2 regions of the Pectobacterium quasiaquaticum genome follow, and region 1 is predicted to be linked to the other one. Evidence: predicted binding sites of a transcription regulator. Region 1 holds the regulator's gene; the other holds the start of a gene.
The links. The regulator Fur, encoded in region 1, represses iron uptake genes when iron is present. The targets are predictions, from matches to a motif close to ATAATAATGAGAACNACTATCAA.
Positions count from the first base shown of each region.

Region 2: the regulator Fur is predicted to act here: its motif matches at 2,311-2,333, upstream of IG609_RS16290 (Nramp family divalent metal transporter).

Region 1 covers NZ_CP065177.1:3,094,317-3,098,479, forward strand. The annotation lists gene IG609_RS14160 (methyl-accepting chemotaxis protein) at 1-86, opposite strand, end outside; gene fldA (flavodoxin FldA) at 963-1,490, shown strand; gene fur (ferric iron uptake transcriptional regulator) at 1,820-2,269, shown strand; gene glnS (glutamine--tRNA ligase) at 2,332-3,990, opposite strand.
Region 2 covers NZ_CP065177.1:3,564,997-3,569,159, reverse strand. The annotation lists gene recN (DNA repair protein RecN) at 1-414, opposite strand, end outside; gene nadK (NAD(+) kinase) at 496-1,374, opposite strand; gene grpE (nucleotide exchange factor GrpE) at 1,524-2,111, shown strand; gene IG609_RS16290 (Nramp family divalent metal transporter) at 2,371-3,609, shown strand; gene IG609_RS16285 (2-hydroxymuconate tautomerase family protein) at 3,676-3,879, opposite strand; gene nudK (GDP-mannose pyrophosphatase NudK) at 4,152-4,163, shown strand, end outside.

The sequences.
Region 1 (4,163 bases):
ATCGATACGCCCCCCCAAAGAACACAAAAAATGCCCAGCACCCATAGCATCGCGGTTCTGATGGCAATATTTTTTATAAGTTTCATCGTTCACTCCAAATCAGGAAAATGGTTAAAAAGATTTTTATCGCTAATCAACCGATATGAATCAGAAAATTCATAACATGAAACAAGTCACTTCTCCCTAGCGTTCACATTTCACCGAGTTGAAAACTCAAAAACCACGCTAATTCATCGGCTAAATACAGAGAATATTTAGCGTTCTCGCTACATTTATTAATATAAATTTTCATACTGAAAATAAACCCACCTATTTTTATAGATATAAGCTATCTAATCATAGGCTTGCGAGATAATTCACCGCACGCATCCTGCGGGCGTTAGCATGGACATGTTATTAGGCGACAGGGCAGTTTGAATGCAATTTCACTTTATTCTTTAACATCAAAAGAATACCTCCCTTATAGACTTGCATTACTTCAGTTGCAAATGGTTATAATTCTTATTCCCATTCATTGGGAATATTCCCGAGAAATGTGCCAGATTTTCAATTCTATAAAAACATTATCTTTTGTACGCATTTTATTCCCCACGAATAGTCATGTTCAATTCCATAGTTTTATAATCCACAAACAGAAGCCTGCTTTTAATTACAACCGAAACAAACCATAAAATAAAAAGTACATTCATAAAAAATGAAACGCCGTTATAAATAAACAACCATAAATTTATTAAGGGAATGTACACATAATCTCAGACGACAACATGATCCCTATTCATTATAGGAAATTTTGCATCAGTCGCGATGTTTTCGTTTTCTGACTTACCTCGCATTTCACACACTCTTGATTTACGCATCCTTACCGATACGAGTTTCTCCCGATGTGAGTGTCTGTTATTATTAACAGATAAGTGGGTGAAACATTACACCATACCATTAGGAATCAAGAGGTTATTCAATTCATGGCACTCATCGGAATATTCTTTGGCAGTGATACTGGCAACACTGAAAACATCGCCAAAACGATTCAACAGCAGTTAGGAACCAACGTCGCTGATGTTCATGACATCGCCAAAAGCAGCAAAGAAGACCTCGAAGGTTTCGATATTCTGCTGCTGGGTATTCCAACCTGGTATTACGGTGAAGCTCAGTGCGATTGGGATGACTTCTTCCCGTCGCTGGAAGAAGTGGATTTCACAGGAAAATTGGTTGCCCTGTTTGGCTGCGGCGATCAGGAAGACTATGCAGAATACTTCTGTGATGCCATGGGCACCATCCGTGACATTATTGAGCCTCGCGGTGCGACAATTATCGGCCACTGGCCAACAGACGGCTATTACTTTGAAGCCTCTAAAGGACTCGCTGACGACAATCACTTCATCGGCTTGGCTATCGATGAAGACCGTCAGCCTGAACTGACCAGCGAACGCGTAACGACGTGGGTGAAACAGATCAGCGATGAGTTGAACCTGGAAGAACTGGTGGGTTAAGCCATTTCGGCTCTGATAATCCCGATCAGAGCCGAAACAGAATTGATAGATAAAACCTTTGATAATAATTGATACATTTTTTTAACTTCTATCAGTAAACCTGTACAATAATCCCATCGGCTTTGTATGTGCATCAACATTTCCTCATTCATCAACAACGGATTGCGTTGTATACCAATAGTGTGAATGGGGACAATATTGTTAACATTCGCTTGTTTTCATTTTGTATGCGCGGTTCTATAATTGAGACGCTTTTGCATTTTTTGCGCCGACCGATGTCATAGGCTAGGCAGCCTCCATTGATAAGTAAGCAACAGGATTAAACCCGCATGACTGACAACAATACCGCATTAAAGAAGGCCGGCCTAAAAGTCACTCTTCCAAGACTGAAAATACTGGAAGTGTTACAGGACCCTGTCTGCCATCACGTCAGTGCGGAAGATTTATATAAAAAACTGATTGATATGGGCGAAGAGATTGGTCTTGCTACCGTCTATCGCGTGCTCAACCAGTTTGATGATGCGGGTATCGTAACCCGTCATAACTTCGAAGGTGGCAAATCCGTCTTTGAATTGACGCAGCAGCATCATCACGATCACTTAATTTGCCTCGACTGTGGCAAAGTCATTGAATTCCGAGATGAATCTATCGAAGCACGTCAGCGCGAGATCGCAGAAAGACACGGCATCAAACTGTCCAACCACAGTCTGTATCTTTATGGGCATTGCAGTGAAGGGGATTGCCGAGAGGATGAAACCCTGCACGATTCAACACGATAAATCGACCGCATAAAAAATAAAACCGCCGAGGCGGTTTTATTTTTGTCTTCTTACCGCTGGCCTTAGCCTACCCAGGTATCACGTAGCCCAACCGTACGGTTAAACACCAGATGTTCTGCACTGGAGTAAACGCGGTCAGCACAGAAATAACCTTCACGCTCAAACTGATACGCTTTCTCAGCTTCTGCCTGCGCCAGGCTTGCTTCTACAAAACCTTGCGTAATTTTCAGTGAATCTGGATTAATCGTCGACAGGAAGTCTTCCGCCGCGCCCGGGTTTGCCACACTGAACAGGCGATCGTACAAGCGGAATTCAGCGGGTACCGCGTGTGCCGCAGAAACCCAGTGGATAACGCCTTTCACTTTACGACCATCAGCCGGATCTTTGCTCAACGTTTCCGCATCATAGCTACAGTAGATCGTGGTGATAGTGCCCTGCTCGTCTTTTTCAATGCGCTCTGCTTTGATCACATAAGCGTTACGCAGACGCACTTCTTTACCCAGCACCAGACGCTTGTACTGCTTGTTGGCTTCTTCACGGAAGTCAGCACGATCGATGTAAACTTCGCGACTGAATGCGACCTGACGTGAACCCATTTCTGGCTTGTTCGGATGGTTTGGCATCGCGACAAACTCTTCGTGCTCGGCTGACAGATTCTCGACAACGACTTTGACCGGATCCAGCACCGCCATGGCGCGCGGAGCGTTCTCATTCAGATCATCGCGGATACAGGACTCAAGCGCGGCCATTTCCACGTTGTTATCCTGTTTCGTTACGCCGATGCGCGCACAGAATTCACGGATAGAGGCTGCGCTGTAACCACGACGACGCAGACCAGAGATGGTCGGCATACGCGGATCGTCCCATCCTTCAACGACGTTTTCCACCACCAGTTGATTCAGCTTACGCTTGGACATAATCGCGTATTCGAGATTGAGGCGGGAGAACTCGTACTGACGTGGATGGCAAGGAATGGTGATGTTATCCAGCACCCAGTCATACAGACGGCGGTTGTCCTGGAATTCCAGCGTACACAGCGAATGCGTGATCCCTTCCAGCGCATCGGAAATGCAGTGGGTGAAGTCATACATCGGGTAGATGCACCACTTGTTGCCCGTCTGATGATGATCGGCAAATTTAATGCGATACAACACCGGATCGCGCATCACGATAAAGGACGATGCCATATCGATTTTTGCACGCAGACAGGCTGTACCTTCCGCAAAACCACCGTTACGCATTTTTTCAAACAGCGTCAGGTTTTCCTGCACGGTGCGATCGCGATAAGGGCTGTTTTTGCCTGGAGCCGTCAACGTACCACGGTATTCGCGAATCTGCTCAGGCGTCAGTTCATCAACGTAAGCCAGCCCTTTACCGATCAGCTCAACCGCATAAGCGTGCAGTTGATCGAAATAATCAGAAGAATAGCGAACGTCGCCGCTCCATGAAAAACCCAGCCACTCGACGTCACGTTTGATCGACTCAACGTATTCGATGTCTTCTTTTACCGGATTGGTATCGTCAAAACGCAGGTTGCATTGCCCCTGATAGTCACGCGCGATACCAAAATTCAGGCAAATAGACTTTGCATGCCCAATATGCAGATAGCCGTTCGGCTCTGGCGGGAAACGCGTCTGAATATGGTCATGCTTACCGGACGCCAGATCTTCATCAATAATCTGACGGATAAAGTTGGTTGGGCGGGCTTCAGCCTCACTCATTCTTCATTCCTCAATGCTAAAACGACGTATAACCGACAATGATCCAACAAGCTACGCTGGGAAACAACCGTTAGTTTCATTTAATTATTCATAACGAAAAAAAAGGGCGAGATTGCTATCTCGCCCTATCCATTTCATCGGTATAACACCGCGTTAAACGATCAACATCGTCG
Region 2 (4,163 bases), 470 kb from region 1:
TCGCAACAGTAGCTGATGGGCATGCTGGCCATGTACCTGAATCAGGTGTTGACCGAGTTCGCGCAGTTGAGACAACGGCACGGCGGTGCCGTTAATAAAGCCGCGTGAGCGGCCATCGGCGCTAATCACGCGACGTAGCAGGCACTCGTTGCTGTCATCCAACTGGTTTTCTTCCAGCCACTGACGTGCAGTTGGGGTATCTGCCAGCGCAAAGCGGGCACAAATGTCGGCGCGGGCGGTGCCCGGCCTAACCATGCTGGCGTCAGAACGATTTCCCAGACATAAACCGAGGGCATCAATCGCAATGGATTTCCCCGCACCGGTTTCCCCAGTTATAACGCTCATTCCTGACTGAAAATCGATTTCTAATTCGCGCACGATGGCGAAGTTACTGATAGTGAGTTGCGCCAGCATGATAAACCTCTGTATGTAATCACATGTGATTACATACAGTATAAACTGGTTTTATATACAGTAAAGTAGCTGGGTGAAATTTTAGAATAATTTTTTTGACCAACCGAGTTTTGAACTTAGTGTATTGAAATAACTGTAGTTTTTTGGGTGGATCAGATTCAGGTAATATTCGCTGCGGCGAATCAGGACTTCTTCGCCTTCCTGTACCGGTAACGCAATCTGGCTGTCACAGCTGATCTCCAGATCGTTGGTAATGCAGGAAAATTTTAGCCGAATCGTGCTGCTGCTGTTGATGACCAGCGGGCGGGCTGACAGCGTGTGCGGGAACATGGGCACCAGCGCAATGGCATCCAGCGACGGTGTTAGGATTGGGCCGCCAGCGGAAAGGGAATAGGCAGTGGAGCCTGTAGGCGTGGCGATAATCAGGCCGTCTGAACGCTGTGAGAAGGCGAATTTGTCGTCAATATAGACTTCAAATTCAATCATATGTGCAACTTTTCCTGGGTGAAGCACTACTTCGTTAATAGCGGTACTGATACTGTCGGGCTGGTTTTCGCGGCAAACGTGCGCTTCCAGCATGAAACGCTGTTCGCTCAAATAATGGCCGTCGAGAACGTCAGAAAGCTGCTGCTGTGCCTGATCAGGATCGAGATCGGTCAGAAAACCGAGGTTGCCACGGTTCACACCAATCACCTTGATGTCATAGCGCGACAGCACGCGCGCTGCGCCGAGCATGTTGCCATCACCGCCAACGACAACCGCCAAATCCGCCTGCTGGCCGATGTCGGCAAGGCTCGCTGTGGGTGCATCTTTTAGATTCAACTCACGGGCGATCTGCTGCTCGATCAGAACCGAGTAACCTTTGTCGGTGAGCCAGTGATAAAGCATCTCATGCGTTGCCAGCGCCGTTGGGTGGCGCGGATGGCCGACAATGCCAATACAATTAAACGGCCTGTTCATTGTAAGCGGTGTGTTCATTGCTGTTTTTGTCCTCAGCGTGGTGTATCGGCAGCGGTTGGAACCAATATATGACGGGTTCTCTTGAATCCCCGATTTTGATCCCCATAATAAGCAACTAGCGAGATTAATGCTAAACCGCGGAGAATTTCATGAGTAGTAAAGAACAGAAAACGCCTGACGAGCAAGTCCTGGATCAAAAGGAAGCAGCAAAAGGGCAGCAAGCGGATGCCGCGCCAGAGACGGCAGACGTAGCTGACCCGCGTGATGCACGCATCGCCGAGCTGGAAGCCCAGTTGAGCGAACTGCAACAGCGTGAACGTGACAATATGCTTCGCGTCCGTGCTGAAGCCGATAACATTCGCCGCCGTGCGGAAATGGATGTTGAGAAAGCGCACAAATTTGCGGTAGAGAAATTTGCCAGCGAAATGCTGCCGGTTATCGATAACCTGGAACGTGCGCTGGATACGGCGGATAAATCCAACGAATCACTGGCTGCGATGATTGAAGGTGTTGAACTGACGCTGAAATCGTTGCTGGATGCTGTACGCAAGTTTGGCATCGAGGTTGTGGGTGATGTGGGCGTACCGTTTAACCCAGAAGTGCATCAGGCAATGACGATGCTACCTTCGGCCGATCACCAGCCGAACCATGTCATGATGGTCATGCAAAAAGGCTATACGCTGAACGGCCGTTTGCTGCGTCCGGCGATGGTTGCGGTATCAAAAGCACAAGACTGATTCTGTTTGCTTTTACGCACCGTCTGCTTTTTACGTACCATAGTGACAGCGTATCTTCATTCCAAACCCCGTGCCATCGCATGGGGTTTTTTGTTTATATTTTGTTAAGATTTGTTTGATAAAAAAGATGTTTTTTAGGTTTTGAATGACTCATCATCATTAACTATCAAAAGAATTGGTATTACCACTTTAAATGCACTTGATAATCATTATCGTTTTTGTGAGAGTAATAAAACAACAGTGTTAGAAGGGTCATACTATGCTGGGTAGCCGTGTTATTGAGTCAACAAGCCGCACATCAAGGAAGGTTAAACTTTCTTTGATGGGTCCGGCGTTTATCGCGGCGATTGGTTACATCGATCCGGGTAACTTTGCCACTAATATCCAGTCTGGCGCGGCCTATGGCTATACGCTGCTGTGGGTGGTGGTGTGGGCGAACCTGATGGCGATGCTGATCCAACTGCTGTCCGCCAAATTGGGGATCGCAACCGGTAAGAATCTGGCGGAACATATCCGCGATCGCTTTCCGCGTCCGGCCGTTTGGGCCTATTGGGTGCAGGCCGAAATTATTGCGATGGCGACCGATCTGGCCGAGTTTATCGGTGCAGCGATTGGTTTCAAACTGCTCTTGGGCGTGTCGCTACTGGAAGGTGCGATCCTCACCGCCATTGCAACCTTCCTGATTTTAATGCTGCAACAGCGCGGGCAGAAGCCGCTGGAGATGGTTATCGGCGGCCTGCTGCTGTTTGTTGCGGCGGCGTATATTGTCGAGTTGGTCTTCTCTCAGCCTGAACTGTCCGCGTTAGCCAAAGGGATGGCGATTCCTAGTCTGCCAACCTCCGATGCCGTGCTGCTGGCCGCAGGCGTTTTGGGGGCGACCATTATGCCGCATGTGATTTATCTGCATTCTTCCCTGACGCAGCATGAAGGTAGCCATACTCGTGCCGAGCGTTATTCGGCAACGAAAGTCGATGTCGCAATTGCGATGACCATCGCTGGATTCGTCAATCTGGCCATGATGGCGACGGCAGCGGCGGCGTTCCATTTCAGTGGTAATCAGGATATTGCCGATCTGGATAAAGCCTACCTCACGCTGGAGCCGCTGCTAGGTAAAGCCGCCGCGGTCATTTTCGGTCTGAGTCTGGTGGCTGCTGGCCTGTCTTCTACCGTTGTTGGCACGCTGGCAGGCCAAGTGGTAATGCAGGGATTCGTGCGTTTCCATATCCCACTTTGGGTGCGCCGCGCCGTGACGATGCTGCCGTCGTTTATCGTGATTCTGTCCGGTATGGATCCGACGCGGGTGCTGGTATTGAGTCAGGTAGTGCTGAGCTTTGGGATTGCGCTGGCGCTGGTTCCCTTGCTGTCCTTCACGGGTAACCGTGAACTGATGGGGACGATGGTCAATGGCAAATGGGTACAGCGCATCGGGCAACTCATTGTCGTGCTGGTAGTTTCTCTCAATATGTATCTGCTGATTGATACGATGTTGGGGATATAAAACGGGTGCCACCGATTATTACGCCAGAATAGCGTGGCACCTTTCCACTTTTTATCACCAGCCTTTTTACTTGCTGGCCTTCCTCAATTCCGTCACCGGCACGCCGCCAATTCCCCAGTTGTCCGTTTCGACCTCATCAATCACCACCACGGTGGTTTTGGGGTTTTTGTTTAGCACATCGACCAGCAGTTGGGTCACGCCCTCAATCAATTGACGCTTTTGTTCAGCAGTGACGCCTTCATTGGTGATTTTGATGTTGACGTATGGCATTGGGTTCTCCGAGATTAGGATGGTAACCGACGGTAGGCGAAGCAGAGCCCTGCCGCGATGAAAAGTGCTGTTGCGCTACATAGCATCGCTGATACACAACGCCTATATCAAGCCCAACTCCACGGGGGCGATCTCGCGGGAGCCGGGCTCTTTTACCGTAGCTGCGGATACCTTCTTATCCGTTTATGCCGCCACTAAAAGTAGATATGATGAATTCGCGTTGTTTATATAAACGAACCATCCCTTCAGTCATCGAGCATCGAGGTGTTTGCATGTCGTCTCCC